DNA from 3 places in the Pseudomonas sp. AC070 genome. Region 2 is predicted to be linked to each of the others. Evidence: predicted binding sites of a transcription regulator. Region 2 holds the regulator's gene; each other region holds the start of a gene.
The links. The regulator FliA, encoded in region 2, starts transcription of late flagellar genes. The targets are predictions, from matches to a motif close to CTAAAGTTTNNNNNNNNNNNGCCGNTAA.
Positions count from the first base shown of each region.

Region 1: a site for FliA is predicted at 4,254-4,281, ahead of ACZZ0Q_RS02010 (methyl-accepting chemotaxis protein). Genes of this name have one in related genera too.
Region 3: a site for FliA is predicted at 3,301-3,328, ahead of ACZZ0Q_RS01465 (methyl-accepting chemotaxis protein). Genes of this name have one in related genera too.

Region 1 covers NZ_OZ409871.1:468,883-476,382, reverse strand. The annotation lists gene ACZZ0Q_RS02020 (LemA family protein) at 1-73, shown strand, start outside; gene ACZZ0Q_RS02015 (DUF2207 domain-containing protein) at 76-2,088, shown strand; gene ACZZ0Q_RS02010 (methyl-accepting chemotaxis protein) at 2,256-4,193, opposite strand; gene aroQ (type II 3-dehydroquinate dehydratase) at 4,460-4,900, shown strand; gene ACZZ0Q_RS02000 (shikimate dehydrogenase) at 4,903-5,757, shown strand; gene ACZZ0Q_RS01995 (TRAP transporter small permease) at 5,821-6,345, shown strand; gene ACZZ0Q_RS01990 (TRAP transporter large permease subunit) at 6,345-7,500, shown strand, end outside.
Region 2 covers NZ_OZ409871.1:3,411,988-3,419,487, reverse strand. The annotation lists gene flhA (flagellar biosynthesis protein FlhA) at 1-1,400, shown strand, start outside; gene flhF (flagellar biosynthesis protein FlhF) at 1,416-2,747, shown strand; gene fleN (flagellar synthesis regulator FleN) at 2,862-3,692, shown strand; gene fliA (RNA polymerase sigma factor FliA) at 3,689-4,435, shown strand; gene ACZZ0Q_RS15275 (chemotaxis response regulator CheY) at 4,520-4,894, shown strand; gene ACZZ0Q_RS15270 (protein phosphatase CheZ) at 4,914-5,702, shown strand; gene ACZZ0Q_RS15265 (chemotaxis protein CheA) at 5,714-7,500, shown strand, end outside.
Region 3 covers NZ_OZ409871.1:344,075-351,574, forward strand. The annotation lists gene hflC (protease modulator HflC) at 1-335, shown strand, start outside; gene ACZZ0Q_RS01450 (DUF2065 domain-containing protein) at 446-631, shown strand; gene ACZZ0Q_RS01455 (ATP phosphoribosyltransferase regulatory subunit) at 664-1,851, shown strand; gene ACZZ0Q_RS01460 (adenylosuccinate synthase) at 1,902-3,194, shown strand; gene ACZZ0Q_RS01465 (methyl-accepting chemotaxis protein) at 3,357-5,291, shown strand; tRNA gene ACZZ0Q_RS01470 (tRNA-Leu) at 5,423-5,509, opposite strand; gene rnr (ribonuclease R) at 5,720-7,500, shown strand, end outside.

The DNA of each region.
Region 1 (7,500 bases), 2.9 Mb from region 2:
CGGTTTTACCGGCGCCGCGTATTTTTCGTTGGACGACGCCAGCCAGGCCCAGCCGCCAAAAATGGAGTTTTGAATATGCCTGCTCGCCTGTTGCGCGTACTTGCGCTGAGTTGCTGCCTGTTGCCCGTTGGCCCGTTGTTCGCCGCTGACGATGAGGTCGACACGATTGTTGTCGACGCGGCGCAAGAGGTCTCGGCAGAAACGCTTTTCGAGCGCAGCGCGCGCGTCGACAAAGAACGCATCGACCATTTCGACATCACCGTCAAAGTCGAGCCCAGCGGCAACCTGCTGATCACCGAGCGCATCCAAGTGACCGCCACGGGCGACGAAATTCGCCATGGCATCTACCGCGACATTCCCACCACCTACAGCCTGCCAATCGGGCTGGTGCGTAAAACGCCGGTAGACCTCCTGAGCGTCACGCGCGACGGCACCCGCGAGCCGTTTAAAAAGGAACGCCAGCAATGGGGCGTGCGTTATTACCTGGGTTCGCCGGAGGAATATGTCGAGCCCGGCCAGCACGTGTACGAGCTGCAATACCGCATGGATGGCCAGCTGCATTTCACCGCCGACAAAGACGAGCTGTATTGGAACCTCACCGGCAACCAGTGGAAGTTTCCGATCATGCAGGCCACCGCCACGGTCGAGCTGCCTGAAGGCGCGCGTATCGATCAGCTGACGGGCTACACCGGCTATACCGGTAACCGCAGCGGCCGTGCTTATGAAGTGGTGAGCCAGCGCGACAACGTGGTGAAACTGGCGACCACCCAGCCGCTGGCTGCTGAAGAAGGCTTTACCGTTGCGCTGGACTGGCAAGCGGGTCTGGTCAAGCGCCCCAACGCGTTGGTGCGCGCGGCCAGGTTGGTATGGGACAACCTCAACGTGCTGGTCGCCGTGCTCGCTGCGCTGGGGTTGTTTACCTACTACTACCGCTGGTGGAACAAGGTCGGTCGCGACCCCGCCAAAGGCATCATCGTGCCCCGCTACGACGCGCCGAAAGGCCTCAGCCCGGCGGCTGCCGGTTACGTCTGGAACAAAGGCTTCAGCACCGACTTCAGCAACCTTGAGGCCATGACCATTACGGTGACTGACCTGGCGCGGCGCAAGGTGCTGAGCATTGCCGACTCACCCACCGGGCGAGCGTTTATTGTCAGCAAAGGAGAGCTGGATGCGCAGACGCAGCCCCACGAGCAGGCGCTGTTCGACAAGCTGTTTGACGGCGGCGCGAAGAAGATTCGTGTCGGTGAGAAGTACGTCAGAGCCTTGAGCAATGCGCTGGATGCCCACAGCGAAAAACTCAGCGAATGGGGCGACACACTGTTCAGCAAAAACCGCAAACCGTGGTGGCTCGGCTTGCTCGGTGCACTGCTGGCGTTTGTGGCGATGGGGCTGCTTGGCGACCCGGTGGTGCTGTTCAGCATTTTCCCCATCGTGCTGATTTCCGTCGGCGTCGGCTTGAGCGTTTGGGGTTGGCGCATGCTGACGGGCACGCCGCGCCAATTCATCGGCGTGGTGCCGCTGCTGTTCGGTTTGCCATTTGCCTTTGGCGGTTTGAGCCTGCTGGTGCTGATGTTCAACACCACCTCGCCCATCGCCACGGTCAGCGTGGTAACGATGCTGGCGTTGATCGTGCTGTTCCGTGGCTGGCTGGAGGCGCCAACCGTGGAAGGTCGCGCGACGCTGGATGCACTGGAAGGCTACCGCGACTACCTGCAACTGGCCGAAAGCGACAGCCTGGCCCGTGCCGCCGATGCGCCAGCCATGAGCATCGCCTTGTACGAGCGGCACCTGCCTTACGCCATGGCGCTGGGCGTGGAAGAACAATGGACCGCACGCCTGAGCGCCGCCATAGAAAGCGGCGCCGTGCAATGGAGCGAGCCGACGTATCAGCCAGCGTGGTACCGCGATAGCAGCCGCTTCACCACGCCTGCGGCTATGACGAGCGCCCTGCTCGCCGCCGCCAGCAGCGCCTCCACACCACCGCCGAGCCCCTCCTCCGGCTCAAGCTCAAGCTCGGGCAGCAGCAGTTCCTCCGGCGGCGGATCGTCGGGCGGCGGCGGTGGGGGTGGCGGTGGCGGCGGGTGGTAAATAGCGGGCGGCTAAACCTGTAGGAGCGGCTTTAGCCGCGAGCTTTTGATCTCAGCTCAGACAACGCCGCCACCAGGCCCGGCCAATCGCGGCTAAAGCCGCTCCTACAAGAGAAATGCAATCCCCTGTAGGAGCGGCTTTAGCCGCGAGCTTTTCTAGCTAAAACCTTAAACCCGAAAGCGCTGAACCAGACTTTGCAGATGCCCACCCAGACGCGCCAGTTCAACACTCGAGGCGGCCGTTTCTTCGCTGGCAGCGGCGGTTTGTTCGGAAACGTCACGCACGTTCAATACGCTGCGGTTGATCTCTTCGGCCACGGCGGTCTGCTCTTCGGCAGCGGTGGCAATTTGCAGGTTCATGGCCTGAATGGCTGACACCGTGCGGGTGATGCTGCCCAAGGCATCGCCTGCGCTGCGGGTCAGTTGCACGCTGCTGTCGGTGAGCTCGCGGCTGCTTTCCAAAGTGCTCGCCACTTGCTGTGTGCCGCTTTGCAGGCCGCTGATCAGGTCTTCAATTTCTTCGGTAGATTGCTGCGTGCGTTGGGCCAGGCTGCGCACTTCATCGGCGACCACGGCGAAGCCTCGGCCGGCTTCACCGGCACGGGCGGCTTCGATGGCGGCGTTCAGCGCCAGCAGGTTGGTTTGTTGAGCGACCGACTTGATCACGTCGAGCACGCTGCCGATTTTGTCGCTCTCGCGCTTGAGCTCGTTCATGGCATCTGTGGAGTCGCCCACGGCCACAGCAAGGCGCTCGATCTGCGCCACGGCTTCGCCGACAACCCGGTCGCCGTCACGGGCTTGCAAGTCCGCCGCTTTCGCCGCTTCGGAAGCCTCCTCTGCGTTGCGCGCCACTTCCTGAACGGTGGCAGTCATTTCGTGCATGGCGGTGGCGACCTGATCGGTCTCGATTTTCTGGTTGTTTACACCGGCGCTGGTTTGCTCAGTCACGGCAGATAGCTGCTCTGCCGCGCTGGCGATTTGCGTAACGCCATCGCGAATGCCGCCAATCAATTCACGCAGACCCAAGGTCATGTTCTGCATGCTGGTTTGCAGCTGACCCAGCTCGTCACCGCGACGGGTTTCGATGTCGTGACTGAGGTCGCCCGAAGCGATGCGCTCTACGCGGCGCAGCACGGTTTTCAGCGGGCCGACAATTTGGCGAGTGATAAACAGTGCGGCAATCAGGCCCAGCACCAGCGCCACCAGGGAGGCGACCAGCAAAATGGTTTTGGCCTGGCGTTCTTCGTTGTCGCGCTTGGTGTTCTGGCTCACGGTGAGCTGCGCACAGGCATCGAAAATTTGTTTGATCTGCGTATCGAGCACCGTCTGGGCGGCAGCCATCGCGCCCAGCGCGTCGGCGAACTGGCTCACGGTGGCGCGGTAACCATTTAAGGCATCGGCGGCTTTTTGTAAGCCGGCAGCCTCGCTGGGCAATTTTTCCGACAGAGTTTTCAGGTTACCGAGCGCCTGATCAATTGCTGCCAGTGCAGGCTGTTCCAGCTCGACTCTGCCGCTGTAGGTAAAGCCGCGCAGTTCGAAACGAGCCGTTTGAATCAAGCTGTTTTGCGCAATCAGCGCGTCGAGCGCTTGCTGATGCTGCTCAGCGTTTTCTTCACCCACGGCCTCGGCACGCAGAGCTGTGGCCGCTTTGCCCACCTCCGCTACCGCCGCATCGGCAAACTTACCGAACTGCCCGCGCAACGCCTCGCGTGTGCCGACGGCCTGGGTCATTTGGTTGAATGCTTGACGGTACTGGCTGCTCGCATCACTGACTTTCTTGAGCAGCTCCAAGTCGTACGGGGCTTTCATAATCTGATTGCTGTGCTGAATTCCGGCGTCGAGCTTGTCGAGGTTCTCCAGCACGGCGGCGCTGTGGGGGGCATCGCTGAGTTGCACGTAACTAAGACGAGCGATGCGCACGTCACGGGCCATCGCACCCAGTTTTGAGATGACCGCCAGCTTGTCGCCGCGCTCCAGCACCGAACTCAACCCCAGCCAACCGGCCAGCGTGATCAACAACGTCAGCAGCAGCACCAGTGCAAAACCAAGGGCCAGTTTTGCGCCGACGCTGATATTGCTCAGCGCCTGATTCAACCATCCAAACATGGGAGTCTCCAGAAAAACGAGGCAGAGGAGGCCAGCTCTATCGGCTGGCTCCTGCGCAATATATCGACTTATCCGACACAACCTTAAGGAACATTTGGCGACCTGATACGCCAGGTACCGCCAAGCAATGCCCTGCACAAAACTGGTCGATTATCGAACGTCCTACACACAGCCCATTGACCGAATTAACCGGTTAGTACATTTTCTCCTACACGCTTTTGGCCGCTCGCCTGCCAGAACAACAATAAGAAATGGAGAACGCTTTTATGCCCCGTACCGTGCTGGTGCTTAACGGCCCCAATCTCAATATGCTCGGCACCCGCGAACCGGCCACCTACGGCCACGAAACCCTTGCTGACATCGCCGACCTGTGCCGCCGCACCGGCAGCGCGCTGGACCTAACCGTCGAGTTCGAACAAACCAATCACGAAGGCCAGTTGATCGACTGGATTCACCAGAGCCGTGGCCGCTGCGCCGCCATCGTGATTAACCCGGGCGCCTGGACCCACACCTCGGTCGCCATTCGCGACGCCCTGGTGGCCAGCGAATTGCCGGTGATCGAAGTACACCTCTCCAACGTGCACAAGCGCGAAGAATTCCGTCACCACTCCTACGTGTCCGGCATCGCCGTGGCCGTGCTCGCCGGGTTCGGCAGCAACGGCTATCGCATGGCCGTCGAACACGTTGCTCACTTGCTCAAGGCCTGACCATGTCCCGCACCCGCAGCATTCTGGCCGGCCTGATTGGCGCTGGCATTCAGGCCTCGCGCACGCCGGCGTTGCATGAGCACGAAGGCGACGCCCAGGGCATTCGCTACCTGTATCGCCTGATTGATATCGACGTCCTGAAGATGGGCCTCGACGATTTGCCCACCCTGCTCAACGCCGCCCAACACACCGGCTTTACCGGACTCAACATCACCTTCCCCTGCAAGCAGGCGGTGATTCCGCTGCTTGATGAGCTGTCGCCGGAAGCGCGCGGCATCGGCGCGGTGAACACGGTGGTGTTCGAGAACGGCAAGCGCGTCGGCCATAACACTGACTGCCTCGGTTTCGCCGAAGGCTTCCGCCGTGGGCTGAGCGATGTGGCCCGCGCGCAAGTGGTGCAGATGGGCGCAGGCGGTGCCGGCGCAGCGGTGGCCCATGCTTTGTTGATTGAAGGCGTTGAGCGGTTAACTATTTTCGACGTAGACGCCGGCCGCGCCAGCGACCTGGCGGCGAACCTCAACGCGCATTTCCCAGGCAACCGCGCGAGCGCCGGTACCGACCTGGCAGCCGCCATGGCGAGCGCCGATGGCCTGGTGAACACCACGCCGATGGGCATGGCCAAACTGCCGGGCATGCCGGTGCCCAAAGCCCTGCTGCGTGCGCCGATGTGGGTGGCGGAAATTGTGTATTTCCCCTTGGAAACCGAACTGCTGCGCGAAGCCCGCGCCTTGGGTTGCCGCACGCTCGACGGCGGCACCATGGCAGTGTTCCAAGCAGTAAAAGCTTTTGAATTGTTCAGCGGCGCGGCGGCAGACGCCACGCGCATGCAGGCGCATTTCACGGCGATGGGCGCATGACGATTACGACGAAACGACACCCCTAACACGGCGCCCAGCGTTGGCGCTTACGAGATCACAACAATGACAAAAATGATCGATCTGTATTTTCGCTTCCTGAAGCTGATCGTCGTGCTGTGCATGCTGGGCATGGTGCTCATGGTGTTCGGCAACGTGGTCATGCGGTATGCCTTCAACTCGGGCATTACCGTGTCGGAAGAACTGTCGCGCTGGCTGTTTGTGCTGATGGTGTTTCTCGGCTCGTTGATCGCCTTGCGCGAGCGCAGCCACCTGGGCCTCGACTTGCTGATCAAAAAGCTGCCGCCGTTCGGGCGCAATCTGTGCCTGGCGGTAGGCCATTTGCTGATGCTGTTTATCGCCTGGCTGGTGCTCAGCGGCAGTTGGCAGCAGGCGCGCATCAACCTGGATGTGGTCGCCCCCGCCTCGGGCCTGTCGATGGCCTGGTTCTATGGCATCGGCGTGCTGTTCGGCCTCACTGCCATTCCGGTGATTGCCGGCGAGTTGGTGCTGGCCCTGCGCGGTCGGTTGCCGCAAGGCAAAGCCGGCGTCGAATCGGTGCATCTGCCAAGCACTGAGGGGAACCGCTAATGACGCTAATCCTCTTCCTCGGCACCCTGCTGGGCACCATGGCCCTGGGCATTCCGATTGCCTTTGCCCTGCTGTTGGTGAGCGTGGTGCTGATGTGGCAACTCGACCTGTTCGATGCCCAAATCATCGCCCAGAACCTGCTCAACGGCGCCGACAGTTTCCCGTTGCTCGCCGTGCCGTTTTTTATGCTGGCCGGCGAGGTGATGAATGCCGGCGGCTTGTCGCGGCGCATCGTTAACATTGCCATGGCCATGGTTGGTCACAAGCGCGGCGGCCTGGGTTACGTGGCGATTATTGCCTCGTGCCTGCTGGCCTCGTTGTCCGGTTCGGCGGTGGCAGATGCGGCCGCTCTGGCTGCGTTGCTGATTCCGATGATGGTCCAGGCTGGCCACAACCGCGAACGCGCGGCGGGGCTGATCGCTTCGGGTGGCATCCTGGCGCCGATCATTCCGCCAAGCATCGGTTTTATCGTGTTTGGCGTGGCCTCTGGCGTGTCGATTTCCAAGCTGTTTCTGGCCGGCATCGTGCCGGGCATCATGCTCGGCGCGTCGCTGGCGGTGGCGTGGTGGTTCGTCTCGCGCAGCGAAAACGTGGCCACGCCGCCCAAGGCCAGCCGTGCGGAGATTCTCAAAACCTTGCTGGACGGCAGCTGGGCGCTGGGCCTGCCGCTGATCATCATTTTTGGTCTGAAGTTCGGCATTTTCACGCCCACCGAAGCGGCGGTGGTGGCAGCGGTTTACGCCCTGTTCGTGTCGCTGTTTATCTACCGCGAACTGAAGTTCAGCCAGCTCTATGAAGTGGTGCTGTCGGCGGCGAAAACCACCTCGGTAGTGATGCTGTTGGTGGCCGCTGCCATGGTGTCGTCGTGGCTGGTGACCATCGCCGATCTGCCCGGCCAGCTCACCGATGTGCTGCAACCGTTCCTCGACTCACCGACCACGCTGCTGCTGATGATCATGGTGTTGATCATTCTGGTCGGCATGGTCATGGACATGACGCCGTCCATCCTGATTCTCACGCCCGTGCTGATGCCGGTGGTGAAGCAGGCTGGCATCGACCCGGTGTATTTCGGCGTGCTGTTTCTGGTGAACACCTCCATCGGTTTGATCACTCCGCCAGTCGGCACGGTGCTCAACGTGGTGTGTGGCGTGGCCA
Region 2 (7,500 bases):
GCATCTACACCTTGCTGACCATCGGTGACGGTTTGGTGGCGCAGATTCCATCGCTGCTGCTGTCCACCGCCGCCGCGATCATGGTGACCCGTGTTTCCAGCTCCGAAGACATGGGTCAGCAAGTCACTCGCCAGATGTTTGCCTCGCCCAAAGCCTTGGGCGTCGCCGCTGCGCTGATTATCGCCATGGGCCTGGTGCCTGGCATGCCGCATTTCTCCTTTCTCAGCCTGGGCTTTCTGGCCGCAGGTGGCGCGTATTGGATCGCCAACAAGCAACGCAAACTCAAGGTGGCCGAAGTGGCCGAAGTGCAGCGCCAGCAAGAGCTGCTGCCGGCCCAGCGCGCTCAGGAAGTGAAAGAACTCGGTTGGGATGACGTAACGCCGGTGGACATGGTGGGCCTGGAAGTGGGCTATCGCCTGATTCCGTTGGTAGACCGCAACCAAGGCGGCCAGCTGCTGGCGCGGATCAAGGGCGTGCGTAAAAAGCTCTCGCAAGAGATGGGCTTTTTGATGCCCTCGGTGCACATCCGCGACAACCTCGATTTGCAGCCCAACGCCTACCGTTTGACGCTCATGGGCGTGAGCCTGGCCGAAGCCGAGATTTACCCGGACCGCGAGCTGGCGATCAACCCCGGCCAGGTGTTCGGCACGCTCAACGGCGTGGCCGCCAAAGATCCGGCGTTCGGCCTGGATGCGGTCTGGATCGACCAGTTCCAGCGCGATCAGGCGCAGTCGTTGGGCTACACCGTGGTCGACGCCAGCACCGTGGTCGCCACGCACCTGAACCAGGTGCTGCACAAGCACGCCCATGAATTGCTCGGCCATGAGGAAGTGCAGCAGCTGCTGCAATTGCTGGCCAAGGGCTCGCCGAAACTGGCCGAAGAATTGGTGCCGGGCGTGGTCTCGCTGTCGACCTTGCTCAAGGTGTTGCAGTCGTTGCTGCAAGAGCAGGTGCCGGTTCGCGATATCCGTTCTATCGCCGAAGCGATTAGCAACGTGAAGAGTCAAGATCCCGCCGCCATGGTGGCAGCGGTGCGTGTCGCGCTGTCGCGCTCAATCGTGCAAGGCATTGTGGGACTAGAGCCGGAGCTGCCTGTGATCACCTTGGAGCCGAGGTTGGAACAGATATTGCTCAATAGTCTACAGAAGGCCGGTCAAGGCTCCGAGGATGGCATTCTCCTGGAGCCAAGCATGGCCGAGAAGCTGCAGCGTTCCCTGGTGGACGCCGCGCAACGCCAGGAAATGCTCGGCAAGCCTGCGATTCTGCTGGTAGCCGGTCCGGTTCGGGCGATGCTCTCGCGGTTCGCACGGTTGGCAGTACCGACCATGCACGTGTTGGCGTACCAGGAAATCCCAGACAACAAGCAGGTCACCATCGTTGCCACGGTGGGTCAGAACTGAACTGAGGCTTAGGTCATGCAAGTTAAACGCTTTTTCGCCGCCGATATGCGTCAAGTCATGAAGTTGGTTCGCGATGAGCTGGGCGCCGATGCGTCCATCATCGGCACGCGCCGTGTCGCCGGAGGCGTGGAATTGACCGCTGCCCTGGACTACCAGGCGCCGGTGATTCCTGCACGCCAGCCGAACCCTGAGCTTGAGAACGAGTTGCGTCGCACGCAGTCGATGCTGGTGTCGGCGCAAGCCGATCTGGCCACCCGTGTGGCCGGCGAAAAAATGAAAGACGGCCAGTTGTTCGCCAATGAGTCCATCGTGGCGCCCGAGTTGCCGGCCTCGTTTGTTCGCCCTGAGCGACCAAAACCGGCTGCCGCACCGGCGCCGCAACCTGCGAAGGCGGTGGCAACCGACCAACGCAGCCTCGACGCCATGCGTTTCGAATTGAACGGCCTGCGCGAGCTGATTGAAGTGCAACTGGGCTCGATGGCCTGGGGTCAGATGCAAAGTCGCCGTCCGCAACAGGCTGCGCTGTGGCGTCGTCTGCAACGCATGGGCTTGCCGGCAGAATTGTCGCGCGTGCTGCTGGAGCGGGTGTCTGCCGTGTCCGAGCAGCGTCAGGCCTGGCGCATGATTCTTGCCCACCTGGCCCACGCGATCAAAACGCCAAAAGTCGAGCCGCTGGAAGAGGGTGGTGTGATCGCCCTGGTTGGTCCGGCTGGTATGGGCAAAACCACTACACTGGCAAAAATGGCGGCGCGTTATGTTTTGAAATACGGCGCGCAACACGTGGCGCTGGTGAGCATGGACAGCTACCGCATCGGTGCCCAGGAACAACTGAAAACCTTGGGTCGCATTCTTAATGTGTCGGTGACCCAAGTGGACCCCGGCACCTCGCTGACCCAAGCGCTCGAGCCATTGGCGCGCAAACGCGTGGTGCTGATCGATACCGCCGGCTTGCCGGGTAATGATCCGGCGCTGCACATGCAGTTGGAAACCTTGGCCGGTCGTGGGGTCAAATCGAAAAATTATCTGGTTCTGGCCGCTACCAGCCAGAGCCAAGTGCTCAAGGCGGCCTACCATAGCTATAAGCGTTGCGGTCTGAGTGGCTGTATTCTTACCAAGGCCGATGAAGCAACCAGTTTGGGCGAGGTTTTAAGTCTGGCTATAAGCCAGCATCTACCGGTAGCCTATCTGGCAGACGGTCCGCGCATTCCAGATGACTTGCACGTTCCGCGCAGTCATCAGTTGGTGAGTCGGGCCGTGAGTTTGCAGGCGCCTCAGGAGCCCAGTGAAGACGCCATGGCCGACATGTTCGCCGGGCTGTACCAGAACCCGGCGCGTCGCGCAGGCTGATTCGCTGTAGAGCAAGGCAGTAACGAAATTTAGTCGTTCAGATTGGCCCGGTGCCGAGCCTGAACGTAATCAGCCAAGTGGCCTCAGTCGAGCTAGACAAGGTGTGTAGATAACATGGGTATGCATCCCGTACAGGTGATCGCGGTGACCGGCGGCAAGGGTGGCGTCGGCAAGACCAATGTTTCGGTCAATCTTTCCCTGGCCCTGGCTGACCTTGGTCGGCGTGTGATGCTGATGGACGCCGACCTGGGCCTGGCCAACGTGGACGTGCTGTTGGGCCTGTCGGCCAAGCGCACCCTGGCTGACGTCATCAGTGGCGAATGCGAACTGCGCGACGTGCTGCTGCAAGGGCCGGGTGGCATCCGCATCGTGCCGGCAGCCTCCGGCACACAAAGCATGGTGCAGCTCACGCCCATGCAACACGCTGGCCTGATTCAGGCGTTCAGCGACATCAGTGACAACCTCGACGTATTAGTGATCGACACCGCTGCCGGTATTGGCGATGCGGTGGTGAGCTTTGTGCGCGCGGCCCAGGAAGTGATTGTGGTGGTGTGCGATGAGCCCACCTCCATCACCGACGCCTACGCCCTGATCAAACTGCTGAACCGCGACCACGGCATGAGCCGTTTCCGTGTGCTGGCCAATATGGCGCACAGCCCACAGGAAGGTCGCAACCTCTTTGCTAAGCTGACCAAAGTGACTGATCGTTTCCTCGACGTCGCCTTGCAATACGTCGGCGCTGTGCCTTACGACGAGTCGGTACGCAAGGCGGTACAGAAGCAACGCGCAGTTTATGAGGCCTTCCCTCGCTCCAAGTGCGCGCTGGCATTCAAGGCCATCGCGCAGAAGGTCGACACCTGGCCGTTACCAGCCAATCCGCGTGGGCACTTGGAGTTCTTCGTGGAGCGTCTGGTCCAGCAACCGCTTGCTGATACGGCCGTATGACATCAGGCAATGGGCTCCGTATGTATAGCAAGGCACAGGCGCAGGACTCCCAGCACCAGTTGATCGAGCGTTACGCGCCTCTGGTCAAACGCATCGCCTACCACTTGCTGGCACGTTTGCCGGCAAGCGTGCAGGTGGAAGATCTGATCCAGGCCGGCATGATCGGTCTGCTTGAAGCCTCTAAGAAATACGACTCCAGCAAAGGCGCCAGTTTTGAAACTTTCGCCGGCATTCGTATACGTGGATCTATGCTGGATGAGGTACGCAAGGGCGATTGGGCGCCGCGTTCGGTGCACCGCAACAGTCGCATGGTCAGTGACGCAATTAGAAAAATTGAAGCCCGAACGGGCAGAGACGCTAAAGATCAAGAAGTTGCGGCCGAACTCCAATTGAGTCTCGAGGATTACTACGGCATTCTTGGCGACACTTTGGGCAGCCGCTTGTTCAGTTTCGACGACCTTCTTCAGGACGGCGAGCACACAGGTCTGCGTGAAGACGCTGGCATTACCCACTTCGAGCCTTCGCGCGATCTGGAAGATGAACGCTTCCAATCGGCATTGGCGGCGGCCATCTCTGGACTGCCTGAACGTGAACAGTTGGTGTTGTCGCTGTATTACGACGAAGAACTGAATCTCAAGGAAATTGGCGAAGTGCTGGGGGTCAGCGAATCGCGGGTCAGCCAGTTGCATAGCCAGTGTGCCGCTCGTTTGCGTGCACGCTTGAGCGAGTGGCGCGCTAGCTGAGCGGCACTGCCAGTTTCTCGATTCAACGCGCATCCAGGTGCTGGGTGCGTTTAGGACTGTACGGAGGTCGACTTGGACAAAAACATGAAAATCCTCATCGTTGACGACTTCTCAACGATGCGACGGATCATCAAGAACCTCTTGCGTGACTTGGGATTCACCAACACCGCTGAGGCTGATGACGGAACCACCGCTTTACCCATGCTGCAAAGCGGCAGCTTCGACTTTCTCGTCACTGACTGGAACATGCCGGGAATGACCGGTATCGACCTGCTGCGTGCGGTTCGCGCCGATGACCGTCTCAAGCACCTGCCGGTGCTGATGGTGACCGCCGAGGCCAAGCGCGATCAGATTATCGAAGCGGCGCAGGCCGGGGTGAATGGCTACGTAGTGAAGCCGTTCACAGCTCAAGTGCTGAAAGAGAAGATCGAAAAAATCTTCGAGCGTGTTAACGGCTGATCCCGGCCGTGGGGGCAATATGGCGCACGACGATCTACCCATGGGCGACCTTGAGTCGTCCCTAAAATCCAATGCCCGCGAGCTCGTTGATAGCCTTGAAAAAGGTAATTTTGGCGAAGCGGTGCAGCTCATTCATGAGCTCAACAAAGTGCGTGATCGTGGTCTTTACCACGAAGTGGGAAAACTGACGCGTGAGCTGCACAACGCCATCGTCAATTTCCAGCTTGACCCACGCGTGCCACATGCCAAGGAAGTGTCGCAAATCACCGACGCCACTGAACGCCTGAACTATGTCGTGACGATGACCGAGAAAGCGGCCAATCGCACCATGGATCTGGTGGAGCAGAGCGCGCCGCTGGTTAACGACCTCAACGATGAAGCCACTGCGCTGGGCGCCGACTGGGGTCGCTTTATGCGCCGCGAGTTGGGTGCCGAAGCTTTCCGCGAATTGGCCAAACGCATCGAACTGTTCCTCGCCCGAAGCGAACGTGACAGCAGCAAATTGTCGGGGCATCTCAACGACATTCTGCTCGCCCAGGATTACCAGGACCTCACCGGTCAGGTGATCAAGCGCGTTACGCAACTGGTTACCGAAGTGGAAAGCAACCTGCTGAAACTGGTGCTTATGGCCAGCCAAGTGGACCGTTTCGCGGGTATCGAGCACGACCATGCCGTGCTGCGCGCCGAGCAAGAACAACAAAAAGAGCCTTCTCATGGTGAAGGTCCGCAGATTCATGCCGATAAGCGTGAAGACGTCGCTTCCAATCAGGACGACGTGGACGATCTGCTATCAAGCTTGGGATTCTAGGGAGCACACAGATGAGCTTCGGCGCCGATGAAGAAATCCTCCAGGACTTCCTGGTAGAGGCCGGCGAAATTCTTGAGCAGTTATCGGAACAATTGGTCGAGCTGGAAAGCCGCCCGGATGATTCCAATCTGCTCAATGCGATTTTCCGCGGATTCCACACCGTCAAAGGTGGCGCCGGCTTCCTCCAGCTCAATGAGCTGGTGGAGTGCTGCCACATTGCCGAAAACGTGTTCGACATCCTGCGCAAGGGTGAGCGGCGCGTTGACTCGGAGTTGATGGACGTCGTTCTCGAAGCTCTTGATGCCGTCAATGGCATGTTTTCTGAAGTGCGCGAACGCACCACGCCGACACCGGCTACGCCAGAGCTGTTGGCGGCGCTGGCCCGTTTGGCCGAGCCGCAGAGTGCCGCAGAATTGGCCGGTGCGACTGCCGAACCAGAGGCTGAACCCGAACCCGACGTTGCCGAGGCGCCCGCTGCGGCAGAAGCCTCTGGCGATATCACCGACAGCGAATTCGAGCAGTTGCTCGATGCCCTGCACGACGAGCCCAAAGCGCCCGTAGCAGCCGCCAGCGGTGATGAAATTACCGACGACGAATTCGAATCGCTACTCGACCAGTTGCACGGCAAAGGCCAGTTCGCTGCTGCTCCTGCCGCGCCCGCTGCGCCGGTCAGCGCGCCGCCTGCCAGTGCGGCCCCGGCCGCTGCCGGTGGTGGCGATGAAATTACCGATGACGAATTTGAAGCGCTGCTGGACCAGTTGCATGGCAAAGGCAAATTCGTTGAGCCCGCCGCTGAGCCGCAAGCGCCCGCCGCGCCAGTAGCAGCGGCAACGCCTGCGGCGAGTGGCGCTGGCGACAACATTACCGACGACGAATTCGAGGCCTTGCTGGATCAACTGCACGGCCAAGGGAAATTCGTAGAACCCGCTGCCCAGGCGCCAGTGCCGGCCGCCGCCGCGCCGGCGAAAGCAGCTGCACCTGCGCCCAAGCCCGCCGCGAAAGCCGAGCCGGCCAAACCTGTCGCCCCGGCTAAACCTGCCGCTGCGCCAGCCCCGGCACCTGCTGCTGCCGCTGCTGATAAAGCCGGCCCAGCCGCCGAAGCGGAAACCACCGTGCGCGTCGACACCGCGCGGCTGGACGAAATCATGAATATGGTCGGCGAGTTGGTGCTGGTGCGTAACCGTCTGGTGCGTCTGGGACTCAACAGCGGCGACGAGAACATGTCCAAGGCGGTGTCCAACCTCGACGTGGTGACGGCAGATCTGCAAACCGCGGTGATGAAAACCCGCATGCAGCCGATCAAGAAAGTCTTCGGTCGCTTCCCGCGTTTGGTTCGCGACCTGGCCCGCAGCCTGAAAAAAGAGATCAACCTGGAGCTGGTCGGTGAAGAAACCGACCTCGACAAAAACCTGGTTGAGGCACTCGCCGACCCGTTGGTTCACTTGGTGCGCAACTCGGTGGACCACGGTATCGAGTCGCCGGAAAAACGCGAAGCCGCCGGCAAAAGCCGCGGCGGCAAAATCGTGCTGTCGGCGCAGCAAGAGGGCGACCACATCCTGCTGTCGATTTCGGACGACGGCAACGGCATGGACCCCGACGTACTGCGCGCCAAAGCGGTGGAGAAGGGCGTGCTCGACAAAGACGCCGCAGACCGCCTCAGCGAAGCCGAATGCTACAACCTGATTTTCGCCCCGGGCTTCTCGACCAAAACCGAGATTTCCGACGTGTCTGGCCGTGGCGTGGGCATGGACGTGGTGAAAACCAAGATTTCCCAGCTCAACGGCATCATCAACATTTA
Region 3 (7,500 bases), 3.1 Mb from region 2:
GCAGCGTGTTCGACCGTATGAGTTCGGAGCGTGAACGTGAAGCTCGCGAGCATCGCGCCAAAGGTAAAGAGTTGGCTGAAGGCATTCGTGCCGATGCTGATCGGCAGAAGCGTGTGATCCTGGCCGAGGCTTATCGTGAGGCGGAAGAAATGCGCGGTGATGGCGATGCGAAAGCGTCTTCCATTTACGCGAAAGCCTACGGCATGGACCAAGAGTTCTACGGTTTCTACCGCAGCCTTCGCGCGTACCGCGAGAGCTTTGCCGACAAGCGTGACGTATTGGTCCTCGATCCAAGCAGCGATTTCTTCCGTTATTTGGAGAAGTCGAAACCTTGATGTCAGTCGTTTCCGGCGGACGCTAGTCGTCCGTCGGGGTGACCCGTCAGGGAAACGTGTTATGATTGGTCAGCCGGGAAATTCCCGGCTTTTTTGCGTCTGTGGGAACCATGTGGCAGGAACTCGGCATCGCGTTGTGTTTAGTGCTGGTGCTGGAAGGCATCCTGCCGTTCCTATATCCACGAGGTTGGCGTGCGACATTCATGCAGCTTTTACAGCTGTCTGATCGTCACTTACGTCTAATCGGGCTTGCCAGCATGTTGCTGGGAACAGTCCTCCTTTACTGGCTTCATTAATGGCTGCCGCCCGCAACGAGGGGAATGGCGAAATGGCAACGGTAGACCGCTGGCTGCTGCCAGATGGCATCGAGGAAGTACTGCCGCCGGAAGCGGCGCGCATTGAGGCGGCCCGCCGCCAGGTACTGGATCTGTTCCAGCGCTGGGGCTATGAGTTCGTCGTCACTCCACACATTGAATACCTGGAATCTCTGCTCACCGGCGCGGGCCAGGATCTGGATCTGCGCACCTTCAAGGTAATCGATCCGCAAACGGGTCGGCAGATGGGCTTTCGCGCGGACATCACGCCGCAAGTGGCTCGCATCGATGCGCATACTTTGCGTCGCGAAGGTCCGAACCGCCTGTGCTACGCCGGCAGCGTGCTGCATGCTCAGCCTCGCGCGCTCACTACCTCGCGCAGCCCGATTCAACTGGGCGCAGAGCTGTACGGCGATGCCAGCCCGGCCAGCGACGTGGAAGTCATCAGCCTGCTGCTGGAAATGCTCGAGCTCGCCGCCGTTCCTGACGTGCATATCGACCTTGGTCATGTCGGCATCTACCGGGGTCTTGCCCGCGCGGCGGATCTCTCCGGTGAAGTCGAGCAGCAGTTGTTTGACGCGCTTCAGCGCAAGGCTGTCGATGAAGTGGCTTCGCTCACTGAGCACGTGCCCGCCGAATTGCAGAAAATGCTGCGTGCCCTTGCCGAGCTGTGCGGCGAGCGCGAAGTGCTGGACCTGGCTCAAGCCTGCCTGGTCGAGGCGCCTGAAGACGTGCATCTGGCGCTGGACGAGTTGATCGCCATTGCTGACACGCTTGAACGCCGCTACCCCGAAGTGCCGCTGTACTTTGACCTCGGCGAGTTGCGCGGTTACCACTATCACACCGGTGTAGTCTTCGCCGCGTTCGTTCCCGGTGTTGGTCAGTCCATCGCGCAAGGCGGCCGTTACGATGACATCGGCGCTGACTTTGGTCGCGCTCGTCCGGCCACCGGTTTTTCGACCGACCTTAAAACTCTGGTAACGCTAGGCTCCATGCAGCTCGACGAGCCAAAAGCCGGGGTGTGGGCGCCAGACAATCACGATTTGTATCTATGGAAGGCGGTTCGCCAGTTGCGCGGGCAAAACACGCGTGTCGTGCAGGCGCTGCCGGGGCAGGACGTTTCTGCCGCGCGCGAGGCAGGCTGCGATCGCCAGCTGGTGCTCGTCGATGGGCGCTGGCAAGTGGCGCCATTGGCTAATTAAAGATTTCCGTCGGCTGCGGCCGGCATCAAGCTTCGAAGAGGACAAGTGTTATGGGTAAGAATGTCGTCGTCCTGGGCACCCAATGGGGTGATGAGGGCAAAGGCAAGATCGTTGATCTGCTGACTGAACACGCGGCTGCGGTAGTTCGCTACCAGGGCGGTCACAACGCAGGTCATACCCTGGTGATCAACGGCGAAAAAACCGTCTTGCACCTGATCCCGTCGGGCGTGCTGCGTGACGGCGTTCAGTGCCTGATCGGCAACGGCGTGGTAGTTGCACCTGACGCCCTGATGCGCGAAATCATCAAGCTGGAAGAGAAGGGTGTGCCGGTGCGCGAGCGCCTGCGCATTAGCCCGGCTTGCCCGCTGATTCTGTCGTACCACGTGGCGCTGGATCAGGCCCGTGAGCGCGCCCGTGGCGAAGCCAAAATTGGCACCACCGGTCGCGGCATCGGCCCGGCTTACGAAGACAAAGTGGCCCGTCGTGGTCTGCGCGTAGGTGACCTGTTCCACCGCGAGCGTTTTGCAGCCAAGCTCGGCGAGTTGCTGGATTACCACAACTTCGTGCTGGTGAATTACTACAAAGAGCCGGCCATCGACTTCCAGAAAACCCTGGATGAGTGCATGGAATACGCCGAGCTACTGAAGCCGATGATGGCTGACGTGACCTCCGTGTTGCACGACCTGCGCCGCGACGGCAAAGACATCATGTTTGAAGGCGCCCAGGGTTCGTTGCTCGACATCGACCACGGCACCTACCCGTACGTGACCAGCTCCAACACCACGGCGGGCGGCATCGCTACCGGTTCGGGCTTTGGTCCGATGTACCTCGATTACATCCTTGGTATCACCAAGGCCTACACCACGCGCGTTGGCTCGGGTCCGTTCCCGACTGAGCTGTTCGACGACGTCGGTGCGTTCCTCGCCAAGCGTGGCCACGAATTCGGCGCCACCACCGGCCGTGCTCGCCGTTGCGGCTGGTTTGACGCCGTGATCCTGCGTCGCGCTATCGAAATCAACAGCATCTCGGGCCTGTGCCTGACCAAGCTGGACGTGCTTGACGGTCTGGAAACCATCCGCATCTGCGTGGGCTACAAAAACGAAAACGGCGCGGTCATCGACGCCCCAACTGACGCTGACAGCTACATCGGCCTGGAGCCGGTGTACGAAGAAGTGCCGGGCTGGAGTGAGTCGACACTGGGCGCCAAGAGCCTGGATGAGCTGCCGGCCAATGCTCGCGCCTACATCAAGCGTGTGGAAGAGTTGGTCGGCGCGCCGATCGACATCATCTCCACCGGCCCGGACCGCAACGAAACCATCGTATTGCGTCATCCGTTCGCGTAAGGGCTAGCGCCGTCGCTTACGACGGTTAACGAAAAGGGTCGCCAATTGGCGGCCCTTTTTCGTTTCTAAGCGTCTGGTCAGGTGTGGCGGCATGGCACTTGCTGTGCTCAAGTTATCCCAGCAGTTGCCGTCACATCAGGTGACGGATATTGGAGGTTTGTCGTGTCAGCCATTGTTTCTCTCTTGCGTAGCCGCTTGCTGCGCCCGGTCTTCATTGCACTCGGAATTGCACTGCTGGTGCAGGTCCTGGTGGCCGTTGCACTAACTCGGAGCACGGTTGGTGCGCTGGAGGTCGACCTGGGCGCGCGTCTGGGTTCTGACACCCAGCGGCTCGAGTCCGAATTGGAGGAGGCGGGGCGCGAACTGTCTTCGGGCCTGGGCACCTTATCGACACGCACCCGCGAGCGCCTCGCCGCCGGCCTTTCTTCGCGCTTAAAGGAAGAGCAAGCGCAGATGCGCGCCACGCTCGAACAGAACCTCAAAGATTCGGCCAACGACATGGCGCAGCTGTTGGCGGCGGTGGCGCCGCGTGCGATGTGGGATAACGACGGTCCCGCGCTTTCCGAATTTGCCCGGCGTGCGCAACGCAACCCGAACGTGCTGTTCGTGGTGTATGACGATGCGCAAGGGCAGCATCTGACCCGCTACCTAAACCGCGAAAATCCGCTGATCAAAGCGCTGATGGATAAAGGCGAAGGTGAGCGGGCATTGGACAAAGTGCTCAACGCGGCGCGTAACGATAAATCCGTTTACCTCATCGAAGCGCCCATCAGCCCTAACGGCGTGGAAATCGGCAAGGTGCTCATGGGCGTTTCCACGGCCTCGGTTGAGCAGCAGTTGGTCGCGCTCGACAAACGTTTCTCCGCGCTGATTGCCAGTGGCGATCAGTTGGTCGCCGACAGCCTGTCGGGCGCTGCTACTGAAAGTACCGCCGCTCTGACGGCGCGATTGAAAGCGGCACAAACCGAAACGGCCGGCATGGCCGACGGCGCTCGTACCTCCGTTCAGGAATCCGCTGCCACATTGAAATGGCGCATCGGTTTGGGCTTGGTGCTGGTGGGCCTTTGCGTGTTGCTGACGCTGGCGATCGTGCTGGGGCGGCGGGTGGTGAGCAAGCTGCACTTGCAGATTGCTGCGCTGAACGATTTGGCAGCGGGCGAGGGCGATTTGACCCGTCGCATCGAAGTCACCAGCCGCGACGAGATTGGCGACATGGCCATCGCTGTGAATCGCTTTGTCGAGAAATTGCAGCCCATCGTGCGTGAGGCGGGCGAGGTCGCGGTCAGCACTGGCGTCGAAATCAAAGGCCTGGCCACTCGCAGCGTTGCGGCCGAAGCGGCTGCTGAACGTCAGCGTGATGAAGTGGCGGGCAGTCTCGAGGCGTTGGCGGTGATGGCTGGCGATGCGCAGGCTGAAAGTCGCGCTATGCAGGCGGCGTTGCAGCGCGTGGTGTCGATTCGTCAGGACGCCAACGAGAACGCCGTAATCGCCACGAAAGTCGGCGCCTTGATTGAGGAGCTGGTGTCGCGCGTTGATGCCGGGTCGGCGGTGATCGAGCGACTGGCGCGTCAGAGCGAACAAATCGAAATGGTGCTGACCGTTATCCACGGCATCGCCGAGCAAACCAACCTGCTGGCGCTCAACGCGGCCATCGAGGCGGCGCGAGCGGGCGAGACCGGTCGCGGCTTCGCTGTGGTGGCGGACGAGGTGCGTGCGCTGGCCAGCAAGACGCAGCAGTCCACGGGCGATATCCAGTCGCACATCACCGCTCTTCAGCAAGGTGCACGTGAGGCGGTGTCGGTGATCGGCCGCGCCGGTCAGCAGGCTAATGAAGGCTTGGCAGCGCTGCGTGACAGCGAGCGGTTGCAGTTGTCGGTGCAGGCGGCGGTGGATGACGTTCACGCCGCAATAAAGGCGGCCACGCAGGCGGCCGCGCATCAAGCCGAAGGTGCCGATGCAGTTCGGGGTCGCGTGGAAGTTATTCACGCAGAGGCGCAGCGCGCCGCCGAAGCGGGTGCGGCGACAGCGGCGAGCGGTCGTGTGCTGGACGGGTTGGCGTCGCGGCTTAAATCCAGCTTGGGTCAGTTCCGCGTTTAACGGCGCGTTCGTTGAGGAGGCCGGGCATTCCCGGCTTCGTTAATGGCCGCCGCTGGCCAAAATCCAGACACAAAAAAACCGGCCTAAGCCGGTCTTTTTGTTGCTGAGGTTGGTAGTACCTCAGTCTAAATTGGTGCCCAGGAGAAGACTCGAACTTCCACGATGTTGCCATCGCTAGGACCTGAACCTAGTGCGTCTACCAATTCCGCCACCTGGGCGTTGAGTTCGTTGATTGCTCAAGTACTTTCAACTACAACAACGTTTGCCGTCGTTGTGGGCGCGAAATATACGGACCAGTTTGAAGGTTGTAAACCCCTGATGTGAAAAAAAACTTTATTCGTTCACGTGAGCAGACCAAGATAGCGTTTTCGCGCTTCAATAGGCGCAAGACACTTACTTCTCTATATAGATAAGGCGAACCCTCTCTAATGGCCGATTGGCAATCCCTCGATCCCGAGGCCGCCCGTGAAGCGGAAAAATACGAAAACCCTATCCCAAGTCGTGAGCTGATTCTTCAGCATCTGGCGGATCGCGGTTCGCCAGCCAACCGCGAGCAGTTGGTAGAAGAGTTCGGCCTCACCACTGAAGAACAACTCGAAGCCTTGCGCCGTCGCCTGCGGGCCATGGAGCGTGACGGCCAGTTGATCTACACCCGTCGTGGCACCTACGCGCCGGTCGATAAACTCGACCTGATCCTCGGTCGCATCAGCGGCCACCGCGATGGCTTCGGTTTCCTCATTCCGGATGACGGCAGTGATGACCTTTTCCTGAGCCCTGCTCAGATGCGTCTGGTCTTCGATGGCGACCGTGCCTTGGCGCGCGTTACCGGCCTCGACCGTCGTGGTCGCCGTGAAGGTGCGGTTGTGGAAGTGATTTCCCGTGCCCACGAAACCATCGTCGGCCGCTATTACGAAGAAAGCGGCATCGGCTTTGTCGTCGCAGACAATCCGAAAATCCAGCAGGAAGTGCTGGTCACGCCGGGTCGTAACGCGAGCGCCAAACAAGGCCAGTTCGTTGAGGTGAAAATCACCCATTGGCCAACGCCGCGCTTCCAGCCTCAGGGCGACGTGGTTGAAGTGGTCGGCAACTATATGGCGCCGGGCATGGAAATCGACGTGGCGCTGCGCAGCTACGACATTCCCCACGTATGGCCTGAAGCGGTGCTCAAAGAAGCCGCCAAGCTCAAGCCGGAAGTGGAAGAGAAAGACAAAGAAAAACGCATCGACCTGCGCCACCTTCCGTTCGTGACCATCGATGGCGAAGACGCTCGCGATTTCGACGACGCGGTGTATTGCGAGAAAAACGGCAGCAATTGGCGCCTGTTCTCCGGCGGCTGGAAGCTGTACGTCGCCATCGCCGACGTTTCTCACTACGTGAAAATCGGCTCGGCGCTGGACGACGAATCGCAAGTGCGCGGCAACTCGGTGTACTTCCCCGAGCGCGTAATCCCGATGCTGCCGGAAGAGCTGTCGAACGGCCTTTGCTCGTTGAACCCCAAGGTCGACCGCTTGGCGATGGTTTGCGAGATGAGCATCTCCAAGACCGGCAAGATGACCGACTACCAGTTCTACGAAGCGGTCATCCACTCCCACGCGCGCCTGACCTACAACAAAGTCAGCGCCATTCTCGAAACGCCGAAAAGTGCCGAAGCGAAAGCCTTGCGCACCGAGTACGCCGACGTGGTGCCGCACCTCAAACAGCTGTATTCGTTGTATCAGGTACTGTTGGCGGCCCGCCATGAGCGCGGCGCCATCGATTTCGAGACCCAGGAAACTCGCATCATTTTCGGCTCTGGCCGCAAGATCGCCGAGATCCGTCCTACGACTCGTAACGACGCTCACAAGCTGATCGAGGAATGCATGCTGGCCGCCAACGTGGCCACCGCCGAATTCCTCAAAAAGCACGAGATTCCTGCGCTCTATCGCGTGCACGATGGTCCGCCGCCGGAGCGTTTGGAGAAGCTCAAAGCATTCCTCGGTGAGTTGGGCTTGTCGCTGCAACGCGGAAAGTCCAAAGAAGGCCCGTCGCCTAAGGATTATCAGGCGTTGCTTGAAGGCATTCGGGAGCGGCCGGATTACCACCTGATTCAAACCGTCATGCTGCGCTCGCTGAGTCAGGCGGTTTACAGCGCCGATAACCAGGGCCACTTCGGCCTAAATTACGAGGCGTACACGCACTTCACTTCGCCGATTCGTCGTTACCCGGACTT